DNA from 4 places in the Desulfosporosinus paludis genome. Region 3 is predicted to be linked to each of the others. Evidence: riboswitches for the same ligand, from Rfam matches in the RefSeq annotation. Region 3 holds a riboswitch; each other region holds the start of a gene.
What was found. Region 3 has a riboswitch for cyclic di-GMP ahead of VZF35_RS05405 (OFA family MFS transporter). Riboswitches for the same ligand answer to the same signal wherever they lie in the genome.

Region 1 (3,109 bases), 680 kb from region 3:
GAAGATGAGGCCGAGGCCAAATATTATAAGATTCAGAGGCTTTTGCTCGGCTGTTTACTTTAAAAAATGGGTTCATAAATGAGCTAAGCAAAAACTTACGTTCTAGTATTAGAGCTGACGTAAGTTTTTTGTTATTTCTTAGATTTTCCGCTAAAGGGGCTTCTCTTTTTCGAAAAAGAGAGTATAATACGATTAAAAGGTTAGATAATTATCTAAATGTCTAATCTTATTTTAAGGAGCGTGATTCAATGCTTAATCTGCCGTTTAAAGCGCTTGCTGATCCTACAAGGCGGAAGATTATTCTTCTATTGAAAGAGCATGATATGACAGCAGGAGAAATCGCAGAACAATTTAATATGACCAAGCCCAGCATTTCACACCATCTTAATACCTTAAAACAGGCCTTATTAGTCACTGATGAGCGAAAAGGCCAAAATATCTACTATTCTTTAAATACGACAGTGTTTCAAGAGGTTATTAATTGGTTTTTTAATGCCGGTCATGTCAATGAAGGAGGACTTAACGATGACGAAACTTAGCAGTTTGTTAAAAAAAGATTGGCCGATTCTGCTTCTAATTGTCTTGGGTTTTGCCCTGGGCGTTTATTTTTATCCCTCCCTTCCAGATAGAGTGCCAATTCACTGGAACGCCCAAGGAGAAGTCAATGGGTATGGGAGTAAATTATTTGGAACCTTTGGGATTCCCTCAATCATTTTAGGTTTGTATATTATGTTTGTGGCACTTCCCTTTATCGATCCGAAACGTAAGAATTATAGCTCCTTTGAATCAACGTATCAGTTTTTGAAATATTTACTGGTTATCTTTTTCCTGGGCATGGAACTGATAACCTTGCTCATCGCTTCAGGAATGGTTGTTAATCGACCTATTCTGATTCAAGTCATGATTTCGCTGCTCTTTATTTTGTTGGGGAATGTCATGGGAAGGCTTAAGCATAATTATTTTATGGGTATTAAAACCCCTTGGACTCTTGCTAGTGAAGAAGTCTGGAGAAAGACTCATAGGCTGGCTGCTCCGTTGTGGGTCTTCGGCGGGATCATTAACATTCTCTTAGCTTTAATGGGAATGACGTTCAATGGCATTAGTTTTATTATAATTTTAGCAGTTATTGCGATTGTGCCGATCGTTTATTCCTATTTAGCCTATCGTGAACTGGGCATTCCTAAAAATCATTAAGATCTCTGACATTCTTTATTGGGAAGTTAGTGTCGAGAAAAAAGTTATAACGAGGAAAATAAAAAGTCGAATTAGTAGATTCGACTTTTTATTTTGACTAGGGACAATTTTCAGATATTTGTGATATAATATCTAAAAAAACTTCGAAGTTGTAAAAGGCAAACTTAGTGAAAACTAATGACGCAAAGCCATGGGTCGTACAGGTTAAGCTGACGATCGTCAGGTCGCCAATTGTAAAGCTTGCCATGCCCTTTTTTAGGGTTTGGCATTTTTGGTTGGCCCACGGAACTAGTTCAAGGAAGAGAGGGGTTAGGCTCATGGACGAAGTGAAACAATTCATTCAGTTTAAACTTGGGCTACAGGATTATGCCGTAGAAATGCGTTGTGTTCGGGAAATTATTAAACCTGTGGAGGTTAAGAGACTCTTAGGTGCACCTGAATTTATCCAAGGGATTGCTAAAGTCCGTGATGGGGTAGTTACTATAGTGGATTTGAGAAAAAAATTTGTAATACCTCCAACGGATGAAGGAGAACCCCGGATCATCATCTTTGAGTCAAGTGAGGAAAAGGAGAAGGAGAAGGTTGGCCTGTGGGTGGATGATGTGGTTGAAATTCTAGAGAGCAGTGCCTTAGAAAAAATCCCCGGTATTATCCACAGGGGAGCTATTCAAGAAATCATCAAAACGGAGGAAGATATTATCCCAGTCATAGATGTTACGCAACTCTTTTCTCATGAGGTTGTAACATGGTTGGGGAGCGATAATTTCGAAGAAGCAATCGTTGAGTGATATAAAGATAAATTAAAGGAGGAATAACAAATGATTGAGGATTATAAACAAATGGTTGATGTGGTTTTTGAGACTGATTTTGGCAAAACCTCAGTTTTTCTTTTTGATCTTGAAAAATATATCTATATTAGAATGGGTTCAGTCATTATGTTGCCGCTTAAAGCCGGTGACCTTTTACCGCCAACCTCTACGTCATTCGAATGCCTTAAAACAGGTGAAAAAGTTGAAAGACAGGTAGGTGCAGAATCCTTAGGGGTTGCGTACACTGGAGTCGCTTATCCCATTAGAGAAAGTGGTGTAATTATCGGTGGAATAGCCGTAACAGGTTCCAACGAAAGAGAATACGCCCTGCAAAATTTACCGTCTTTGGCTAAAGACCTCTCTGAATCCTTAGAACAGGTTTCTGCGGCCATCGAAAATATAGCTATATCGACTCAAGAACTTGCTGATGGGGGACAAGCTCTGACCCTCCAATCACAAGAAGTTAATGAGAAGGCACTGCAAATGGAAGAAGTCGTGGAATACATTAATTCCGTGGCTAGTGACACGAAGGTTCTCGGTTTAAATGCATCGATAGAGGCTTCCAGAGCGGGGAAGCCGGAAGGGGGTTCGCAGTTGTAGCCTCGGAAATTCGGGCGATGGCGGTATCGAGTGCGACGTCTGCGAAAGACATCCGTAAGATTATTGGAGGAATTCAAGGCTTGGTCGGCAAAATGACCCGCGAATTGGAAAAAGTCGGGGGAAGTACTCAGGAAGTTTCTGCTGCAGTGGAAGAAATAGGAGCAACGATCGAATCTTTGTCCTCCTCGGCTAATGCTTTATCTGCTTTGGCTGAAAAGATCTAGTTTGTCCCTGGGCTTTTATAGCGAAGAATCGAACGTTTTAAATATATTAATATAAAACGTTCGAAGAACATATTGACCTGCGTTGGAATTTCTTGTAGAATAACCCTTGTGATAAATAAATATGTTCATATAGTCGCAGAGATAAGGTCTGCAAGTTTCTACCGGACTGCCGTAAATGGTCCGACTATGAGCGAAGTACCTAGCAAATGGACGCTAACTTTTAAGAAAGTTAGTTGAACTTATCCAAGGGCTTATCAAAACACGACATTCACAAAGAGAGTG
Region 2 (3,109 bases), 2.5 Mb from region 3:
GGATATCTAGATCAACACACAGTTTTAAGCAAAGGGAAGACAATTCGAGATGTTCTCAAGGAAGCTTTTCAAGGAATGTTTAATTTGGAAGCCGAGATCATGACTTTATATGAGCGCATGGGCAGTGTTTCCGAAACAGAAATGGACAAACTTTTAGAGGATGTTGGGGAGATTCAGAGCATTTTAGAACACAATGGGTTTTATACGCTCGATGCCAAAATAGAAGAGGTCGCCAATGGATTAGGTTTGGGGGAAATCGGTCTTGATAAAGAGGTAACGGACTTAAGCGGAGGACAGCGAACGAAGGTTTTGCTTACAAAGCTTTTGCTTCAGAGCCCAAGCATCTTGATTTTGGACGAGCCGACAAATTTCTTGGATGTGGAGCACATAGAGTGGTTAAAACGCTATCTTATTAACTATGAAAATGCCTTTATTCTTGTTTCCCATGATGTCCCATTCTTAAACGATGTGATCAATGTCATTTATCATGTGGAAAACGCTAATTTGACTCGCTACACTGGAAACTATGAACAATTCATGCAGCTCGCCGAAACGCGCAAGCAACAGGAGATTAAGGCTTATGATAAGCAGCAAAAAGAAGTTGATCGCTTAGAGGATTTTATCGCTCGAAATAAAGCAAGGATTTCAACGACAGGCCGAGCAAAGAGTCGTCAGAAACAGTTAGATAAGATGGATTTACTGGAAAGACCCAAGGAAAAGATCACTCCGACGTTTAAGTTCCGAGAAGCGCGGGCGGCTGGAAAGGTAATTTTCGAAGCGAGAGAGATTGTTCTGGGTTATGACGAGCCCCTAACTCGGCCTTTGGATTTAACTCTTGAACGAGGTCAGAAGGTTGCGATTCGCGGGGTTAATGGTCTGGGGAAATCCACGCTTCTCAAGACGCTTCTTGGCTACATCGAACCGATTTCTGGGGTAGTTGAACTTGGAGATTACCTCTATCCAGGTTATTTCGAGCAAGAGTCGAGCCGAAAGAATGAGAAGACGGCTCTAGAGGAAGTTTGGGATGAATATCCCAGCATGGCGAATGCTGAAGTTCGGGGCGCCTTAGCTAGGTGTGGTTTAACCAGCGAGCATATTGCCAGCAAAATGATGGTGTTGAGTGGGGGAGAAAACGCTAAAGTCCGCTTATGCAAACTGATGCTCAAAGACGTGAATTGGCTGGTCCTGGATGAGCCAACCAATCATCTGGATGTTGAGGCTAAAGCAGAGCTGAAGAAAGCGATCATTAACTATAGAGGGACTGTGCTTGTCGTTTCCCACGAACCTGAATTTTATGAGGATTGGGTGACGGATGTTTGGAACTTGGAAGAGTGGACTACAAAGATAGTCTGATTAGTGACTCAATCCGTCAAAGCTGCTGCTAAGCTCAAGGATAACTCAGCTCCTCTGCCAGCGAATTCAAGACGTAGTAGCAAACTTGCTGAAAAGTAAGGACGCAAAGCCATGAGCCTAAGGTGTGGCTACACTATGACAGTCTGGTTGCCAAAGTATGAAACCCTTCAGATACGGTTTTAGCTGTGGCATTTGATGTCACAGCTTTTTGTATTTTTTAATCTTTGGATACCAGTCATGGACAAGCGGCTGCTATAGAAGAAATTACAGCAAGTATTGAGGAAATTACTTCAATGTCAGAGGAATTAGCAATATTGCCAAGATGTTATAGTTTTAGTAAGCTTGATAATAACTGGGTATTTATGTATAATTCAGGTTGCCTAGGTCTTTGGCAGTATACAAGGGGGAGTTGCATGACACGAAAAAGAAACAAATTGGTTAACATTTTCAAAAAGTATGCTTTCCTGCTTATTGGATCCATACTTGCAGCAATCGCTCTGGAGATATTTCTAGTCCCCAACGACATCGTTGATGGGGGTATCACGGGAATTTCTATTATGGCCAGCCACTTGACAAAGCTGCCTCTGGGAGCCTATATTTTTACTCTTAATATCCCTTTTTTAGTTTTAGGTTACTATCAGATTGGAAAGACATTTGTTTTGTCTACCTTGTTTTCAATCACGACACTTTCAATAGGAGTTAGTATCTTACAGCCGGTACCAGGATTAACGAATGATATTTTACTTGCCGCAGTATTCGGCGGTATCATCCTCGGCATTGGAGTAGGATTGGTTGTCCGATATGGAGGCTCTCTCGATGGAACAGAAATTGTAGCAATTGTTGTTTCGAAACAGACCGGGTTTTCAGTTGGTGAGGTTGTCATGTTTTTTAACATCTTCATCCTGAGCAGCGCTGGATTATTATTCGGTTGGGATAGAGCTATGTATTCCCTAATAGCCTATTTTGTCGCCTTCAAAGTAATTGACTTAACGATTCAAGGATTGGATGAATCTAAAGCTGTTATGATTGTTTCAGAAAAACCCGATGAAATTTCATCAGCACTGCTGGCTCGTTTAGGCAGAGGGGTAACTTTCTTAGAAGGTAAAGGCGGGTATTCCGGACAAGCAAAAGGCGTAGTATATTCTGTGATTACCCGTTTAGAGATCGCTAAACTGAAGTCAATTATTGATGAGATAGATGAAGATGCCTTTGTCACGATTCATGATGTTCATGATGTAATTGGCGGAAAACTAAAGAAAAAGGCGATACACTAACTGTATCTCGTATATAATGTTTGGAGTTCAAATTAATAATTCGGATTGCTCCAAAACTTTACAAACTCTATCAAGTGTTTTCCTTCATCCGTAAGTATTTTCCCTTTTCCATGACACTCTTTACAAATAAAAAACATGGGTTCAAGTGGTTGACCTTGCCCTGCATTGTCGTCGACAATTTTTAGTTTTTGAGAATCTACGGTCCGAGACAAACCCTTAAGGCCATTGTGCATATCCCAGTACGGTAACCATGCGGGGTTATCGATCCTGCCAAGTCCAGAACATTTTGGGCATGGTCTGTCAAGTGCATTAAGGTCAATCATTTATCCTACCTCCTGCATAAATTGAATATTCTTCATATTCCTCCTAATACTTCTTTTTCCTGCTTATTTTAGAAATAATAGGTATTAATGATACGAAAGGCCTATCTTATTAGGTCTAAAGCCCTATACAAAGAACTTTGCCCTGAAAATTTAACAAAT
Region 3 (3,109 bases):
ATTTATTAAAGATCTTAAGAAGCAAGGGTATAGAGTAGCTATGCTGGGGGACGGGATTGACGATGCACTAGCTATGTCCGAAGCAAGTGTTGGAATATCTTGGGGTAAAAAAGGAGCAGATTCTGCGGCAAAAGTTGCGGGAATCGTAATAACTACTCAGAATCCTCAGGTGCTTGTAGATGCATTTCTCTTAGCTCAAAAAACGAAAGAAGTAGCGAAGCAAAACATCAATTATGCTATTGGATTAAATGTGTTAGGTTTAGGTCTTGGTGCCGGTGGCTTGATTAACCATGTTAGTGCTGCGTTTCTTGGTGAAATTGGAACAATCGTTACGGTATTCAATACAAGTTATCAAAGGTGGTTTTAAAAGCCAAAGAGGATCCCAGTGGGATCCTCTTGCTACTTTTTCATAGTTTATAAAGTAAGATTTAAGTTAGTTAGTCTTTTGGTTGATTTTTCTGAGTATCGTTATTCATTTCACTGCCAACAGAAGCTCCCGTAACACTACCTAAACCTCCACCGATGGCTGCGCCGGCTGGTCCAGCCATTCCCCCGATTGAAGCACCGATAGCCCCACCTGCTCCTGCCCCAACGATAGTGCTACTGTTTAAATTGCCCTTTTGGGCCTTAGCTTGAGCTACTACGTCTTCCCAACCTTCTTTAGCATTTGAGGCTAAAGCGGCAGTTCCTTCCGTAATTGATACTACTCCTTTTGCTGTAGCTAATGCAACACCGCGCAAAACACTTTTCATTGCTGGTGCTAATACAACGACTGCTGTACCGGCGAGGACTAAACCCAAAAATGAAGATTCTCCAACTGCTTCCGATATACCTTTAAACAAAAGAATTCAACTCCTTTCTTATAAGAAAGTATTTGAAACGTAAATTTCTATTGTATTATTTGTGGTTACCATAAAAATAATTCAAGACTTATTTAAATAAACCAAGAACAGCAAAGGACCAAGGCATAAGCTCAATTCTCTTAATTAAAGGTTAACCATATCTTTACATTGGTTGCCTATTTTCTTAACGATAGGTTGCTATAATTGGATTGAATAAAATATAAACGATAAAGGCAAACTTGGTGAAAGCCAAGGACGCAAAGCCACGGGTCTTCCAGATTACTGAAGACAGCCGGGTTACCGACAAACTACTTTGTTTTTGCAAAGCCTTTATCGCCATTCCTGTGTGGATGGCGATTTCTGTTATAGCAGGGGGAATAAAATTCGAGCGGAGGATGCTCACATGGTTCATTTCAATCTATTCTAAAACGCAATAGGGCCGGAAATTATCTTTTTATGGTGTGAAAAGATGTTTTGAACAATCGAAATGATCGCTTAAAAAATTGAAAGGGGATAAAGGCAATGAAAAATAAGTCCATGCATCGATGGACAATCTTATTAGGTACAGTAATTGCCCAATTGGGGTTGGGATCAATCTTTACGTGGAGTCTATTTAATCAGCCATTAGTGGATAAATATGGTTGGCGACTAAGTGAAGTAGCAATTACGTTTTCAATTACGAGTTTTGCATTAGCTTTCGCTACCTTAGCTGCAGGAAGAGTTCAAGATAATCTAGGGGTTAGAAAACTTGTATCAATTGCAGGTTTATTATTAGGAATTGGTTTAATTGCAACATCTAGAGTAACGTCACTTTCTACTTTATATATAACGGCCGGTATTATAGTCGGTGCTGCTGACGGCATTGCTTACATTACTTTGATTTCTAATTGTATCAAGTGGTTTCCAGAGAAGAAGGGTCTTATATCAGGTATTTCAAACGGGGCATATGGAATCGGCAGCATAATTTTTAACTATGTACTCGAATCTTTGATTAATTATAAGGGAGTTTCTGAAGCATTTTTATATTGGGGAATAATAGCTATGGTTTTGATTCTTGCAGGTGCTCAATTATTAAAGGACGCACCAGTGGTAACTTCGAGTGTTAAGAGTGGTTCAGATCATGAATTTTCTGTAGTAGAAATGATAAAGACGAAGGAAGCTTATACTTTATTTATTGTGTTTTTCACAGCATGCATGAGCGGTCTCTACCTAATTGGGATTGTTAAGGATATAGGTGTCCAATTGGCTGGACTTAATCCGACTGTAGCTGCGAATGCTGTAGCTATGGTAGCGATATTTAATACTACTGGGAGAATCTTACTAGGGGCTTTATCTGATAAAGTAGGCAGACTAAAAGTAGTAATTTTCACACTTTCATTAACAATGATTGCAGTATTCGCTTTAAGTTTTGTGCATTTGAACTTTGAAATTTTCTCTATCTGTGTCATCTTAATTGCTTTTAGCTTTGGAGGAAACATAACCTTATTTCCTCCTATTATTGGTGAATTTTTTGGTTTAAATAAGCAAATGAAAAATTATGGCATCATATATCAGGGCTTTGGATTTGGAGCACTTTCAGGGTTGTTTATAGCAGCAGTAACCGGAGGATTAAGGCCTACATTTCTAGTTATAGGCGGATTAACTTTAGTTTCAATAATTCTTGTTTCGATGATTAAACCTCCAAAACATACTATAAATGTTATAGACGTTAAGGGGTGTTATAATTCATCGCTCTCCTAAATTTATAATTTTACTAACTTTAATATTACATACTCGATTAAATGATGGGCTAGGAAAGAAATAAAGGTAATAGGAGATGAGTATCAAGAGATAGGAAAATAAAAACTATAACTTAGCCGAATTATGGCTAGAAAAAGAAGGAGAGGGACAATTGTTAAGAAAAGTAAAGCTTAACCGGAGTATCTTAATCCTAATTATTGTGTATGCCTTAGTTGCGGTTTTAGTAGGAACAATAAACATCTTAAGTATTGAAGATAATAGTCAAAAAAGTATCGATCTTTATACGAAAACTCTGAATGAAAGTTATGACCAAAAGCTTCGCTCTGTCACCCAACAAGCTATTAGCACTTTAAATGGAATATATCAGCAAGAACAGCAAGGTAGCCTTACTGAAGCACAGGCCAAACAACTGGCGGTCAACGTTATGACAAGCATGCGCTACGGCGATGACGGGCAAGGATATTATTGGGGAGATACAATTGATGGTACTTGCGTTTTTCATGGTACAAACCAATCGCTGGTTGGAA
Region 4 (3,109 bases), 1.0 Mb from region 3:
TTTTAGAGTGTAATTTGGTTGTTAGCATAACTCAAATTATACGACAACTGCGGGTTCTTTGGGACCTGCAGTTTTGTTTCTAGTAGGAAAAAAGGGGCGTTGCTTACGAACTATTTTAGTTCGTTTTGCAACGCCCCCCCGTTTTATTAACAAGAGTAACGATTTCAATGTTTTGGTTGCTGAGGTGGCTGAGGTTGAGAATACTGAGGATTGTTGCGTGTGTGATCCATGTAACCCGGAGCAACTTCCCGCTGCCCGGCAGAGTTCGGATCTTTGCCGTATTGGGCCGGCCCTCCATATTTTTCATTAGGATTTTCCTCATAAGAAAACTCATTTCCTTGATTCCAAGGACCACGGCTGTCTCCCTGACCTGTAGACATATTCATGTATTTCTTGGAGAAATCGGAATCCCTGAAGTCTTTGTTGACTCCGGTTCCCGTTAAAGTATTGATCGCCTGCATAAACGAGAAGTTATGAGATTCCTCTCTGCTTAGAAGGAAGCGAATCATGTCTTTAACCCCGGCATCATCTGTTTGTTGTAAAAGCCGTTCATAAATGAGCTTAGCTCTTAATTCTGCACCGGCATTTGCGGAAAGATCCGTATAGATGTCCCCCGTAGAGTTGACGAAATTAGATGTCCAAGGTACGCCCGCTGAGTTCACCAAGAGGGGGCCGCCTCCGAGTAAGGCCATATGATTGGCAGCAAAATCCTTAGGGATACTGTCCACCGGCCCGATCAACATCCCCAAGGCCTCTCCTACCATTTCTAAATGGCTTAATTCTTCGGCTGCAATGTCTTGCAGCAAATCTCGAATTTTTGGATCATTACATCCTAAACTCTGTGAGAAATACTGCATGGCTGCTTTAAGTTCGCCATTGCCTCCCCCGAATTGCTCCAACAATAAAACAGCGAAGCGAGGATCTGGTCGATCAACATGTACCGTATATTCCATATCTTTGACATGTTTAAACATTGAGCCATTGCCTCCTTATTTCAGTAGATTAAATTCATCTCCTCAATTTTTATTATTAGATCAAAGCCAGAATTTTATCCGAATATTAATGGATTGATTACAGCCCATCCTTCTTACAAACTTGACGTTGTAAGACTCTTCCTGGTATACTAGCAATGTTTCATGTTCAAAACAAATTTGATAAGATGTTGTTTCGGTTGGGGTAAACTTCGCGAAAGCGGAGGACGCTAAAGCTATGGATCTAAGGTTTAAGGCAGAACGTTATTCTTACGCTTTGCGTTACGCTAAGATCGCCAGGCTACAAGCTAAACTTCTCTGGGGAGAGTTGTTATTATTAACGGCTCTCCTTTTTTATTTGCCAATTGAGCTTGAAATTATCGGCTCTGATTTATGGAGGGTTGAAAATGTTTCTTTGGATTGCAGTAAGTATTTTCATAGTTAGTTATTTCTTTATCGTCACTGAAAAATTCCCGCGAGCAGTGACCGCAATGTTTGGTGCCTCATTGATGATCATCTTGGGGATTCTTACTCAAGATAAGGCCATCGAACACATCGATTGGAATACCTTAGGGTTGCTGGTTGGCATGATGCTGATCGTTGATCTTACTCGCCGCTCGGGTGTTTTTTCCTTTCTGGCTATCTGGGTTAGTAAAAAAGTTAAAGGGAACCCCATGTTGCTAATGCTCGCCATCTCTTTGCTCACTGCTCTTTTATCGGCACTTTTAGACAACGTTACTACAGTTTTACTGATTGTCCCCATAACTTTGTCAATTGCAGACCAATTAGAGGTCGACCCCATTCCTTTCCTTTTCAGCCAAATCCTCATGAGCAATATAGGAGGAACAGCAACTTTAATTGGAGACCCGCCTAATATTATGATTGCCGGACAAAGCGGTCTGAGTTTCATGGATTTTATCCTCAATCTTGGTCCGGTAATCACCATCATTTTAATCGTTACTTTATTCCTGTTTTACCTCATGTATCGCCGCAAGTTGATCACTAGAGATGAATTAAAAATTAAACTCTTGGCCCAAAACGAATGGGACCAGATTAAAGACTTTGCCTTACTCAAAAAAAGCCTTGCCGTACTATGTTTAGTAATTTTGTCTTTTTCTTTCCATTCTATCCTCCACCTGGAAACTGCGACCATCGCTCTCAGCGGAGCGATGCTTTTAATGATCTGGACCCGCGAAGAACCAGAAGATATATTCTTAGCGATTGAATGGCCTACGCTCTTTTTCTTTACTGGTTTGTTCATCCTTGTCGGGGGACTTGTTGAAGTCGGAGTTCTTGACCGTTTGGCAGAGTGGAGTATGAGCTTGACCAAAGGAGATCCGCTCTTCTCGGCGCTTTTAATTCTCTGTATATCCGCACTGCTTTCCTCATTCCTTGACAATATCCCCTACGTGGCAACAATGATTCCCCTGATCCAGAAACTTGCTTTGCTCAGTCAGCTTACTCCAGCTGAAACCCAACCCCTCTGGTGGGCCTTAGCCCTAGGTGCCTGTCTCGGTGGAAACGGCACCTTAGTCGGAGCCTCGGCGAATCTCATCGTCGCTGGAATTGCCGAAAAGAACGGACTTAAAATACGCTACAGCCAATTCTTTAAAGTAGGTTTTCCTTTAATGGTACTTTCAGTTTTAATTTCGGCCTCATATCTAATCATTCGTTATTTTTAGAGCTTACTGTTTCATTAGAATTTTCCAGAAATTCCTTCACCACACTTTGGGCAACACCCCTGGTTCAAGCGGTTAACTATAACAGGCTCGCGCTGAATCACAACTTCACCGCAATGCGGACAAAACGTTGTGCTCCCACCCCTGACATTTCCAAGGTAAACATAGGGAAGCCATTCCTTGGCGATTTCGCCTAAACGATCTAGAGTCTTTCGCTCTGTCGGTGGAACCGAGAGACGATAAGCCGGATGGTAACGACTCAGATGCCAAGCCAAGGGGATGTTCAGATTATGCAGCCATCGTGACAATTCAGTGAACTCTTCAGGATCATCATTGGCCCCAGGAATGACCAAAGTCGTAATTTCCAGATGAACGCGCCCAGCTATGCGCTCAACATTATCCAATACCCAGGACAATTTTCCCCCACAATAATTCTGATAAAACTCCTCCGAAAACCCC

Region 1: another riboswitch for cyclic di-GMP. It lies ahead of VZF35_RS08905 (chemotaxis protein CheW); the one in region 3 lies ahead of VZF35_RS05405 (OFA family MFS transporter).
Region 2: another riboswitch for cyclic di-GMP. It lies ahead of VZF35_RS17695 (YitT family protein); the one in region 3 lies ahead of VZF35_RS05405 (OFA family MFS transporter).
Region 4: another riboswitch for cyclic di-GMP. It lies ahead of VZF35_RS10580 (sodium:proton antiporter); the one in region 3 lies ahead of VZF35_RS05405 (OFA family MFS transporter).

What each region holds. Positions count from the first base shown of each region.
Region 1 is NZ_CP144211.1:1,738,763-1,741,871, reverse strand. It holds gene VZF35_RS08920 (hypothetical protein) at 1-63, shown strand, start outside; gene VZF35_RS08915 (autorepressor SdpR family transcription factor) at 249-539, shown strand; gene VZF35_RS08910 (SdpI family protein) at 526-1,194, shown strand; cyclic di-GMP riboswitch class I at 1,342-1,426, shown strand; gene VZF35_RS08905 (chemotaxis protein CheW) at 1,512-1,982, shown strand; gene VZF35_RS08900 (hypothetical protein) at 2,013-2,603, shown strand; gene VZF35_RS08895 (hypothetical protein) at 2,621-2,827, shown strand; purine riboswitch at 2,933-3,034, shown strand.
Region 2 is NZ_CP144211.1:3,555,393-3,558,501, forward strand. It holds gene VZF35_RS17690 (ABC-F family ATP-binding cassette domain-containing protein) at 1-1,353, shown strand, start outside; cyclic di-GMP riboswitch class I at 1,422-1,508, shown strand; gene VZF35_RS17695 (YitT family protein) at 1,767-2,627, shown strand; gene VZF35_RS17700 (hypothetical protein) at 2,660-2,950, opposite strand.
Region 3 is NZ_CP144211.1:1,056,728-1,059,836, reverse strand. It holds gene VZF35_RS05415 (heavy metal translocating P-type ATPase) at 1-367, shown strand, start outside; gene VZF35_RS05410 (glycine zipper domain-containing protein) at 438-842, opposite strand; cyclic di-GMP riboswitch class I at 1,065-1,147, shown strand; gene VZF35_RS05405 (OFA family MFS transporter) at 1,365-2,582, shown strand; gene VZF35_RS05400 (methyl-accepting chemotaxis protein) at 2,734-3,109, shown strand, end outside.
Region 4 is NZ_CP144211.1:2,092,562-2,095,670, forward strand. It holds gene VZF35_RS10570 (IS1182 family transposase) at 1-28, opposite strand, end outside; gene VZF35_RS10575 (manganese catalase family protein) at 165-974, opposite strand; cyclic di-GMP riboswitch class I at 1,166-1,280, shown strand; gene VZF35_RS10580 (sodium:proton antiporter) at 1,379-2,653, shown strand; gene amrS (AmmeMemoRadiSam system radical SAM enzyme) at 2,668-3,109, opposite strand, start outside.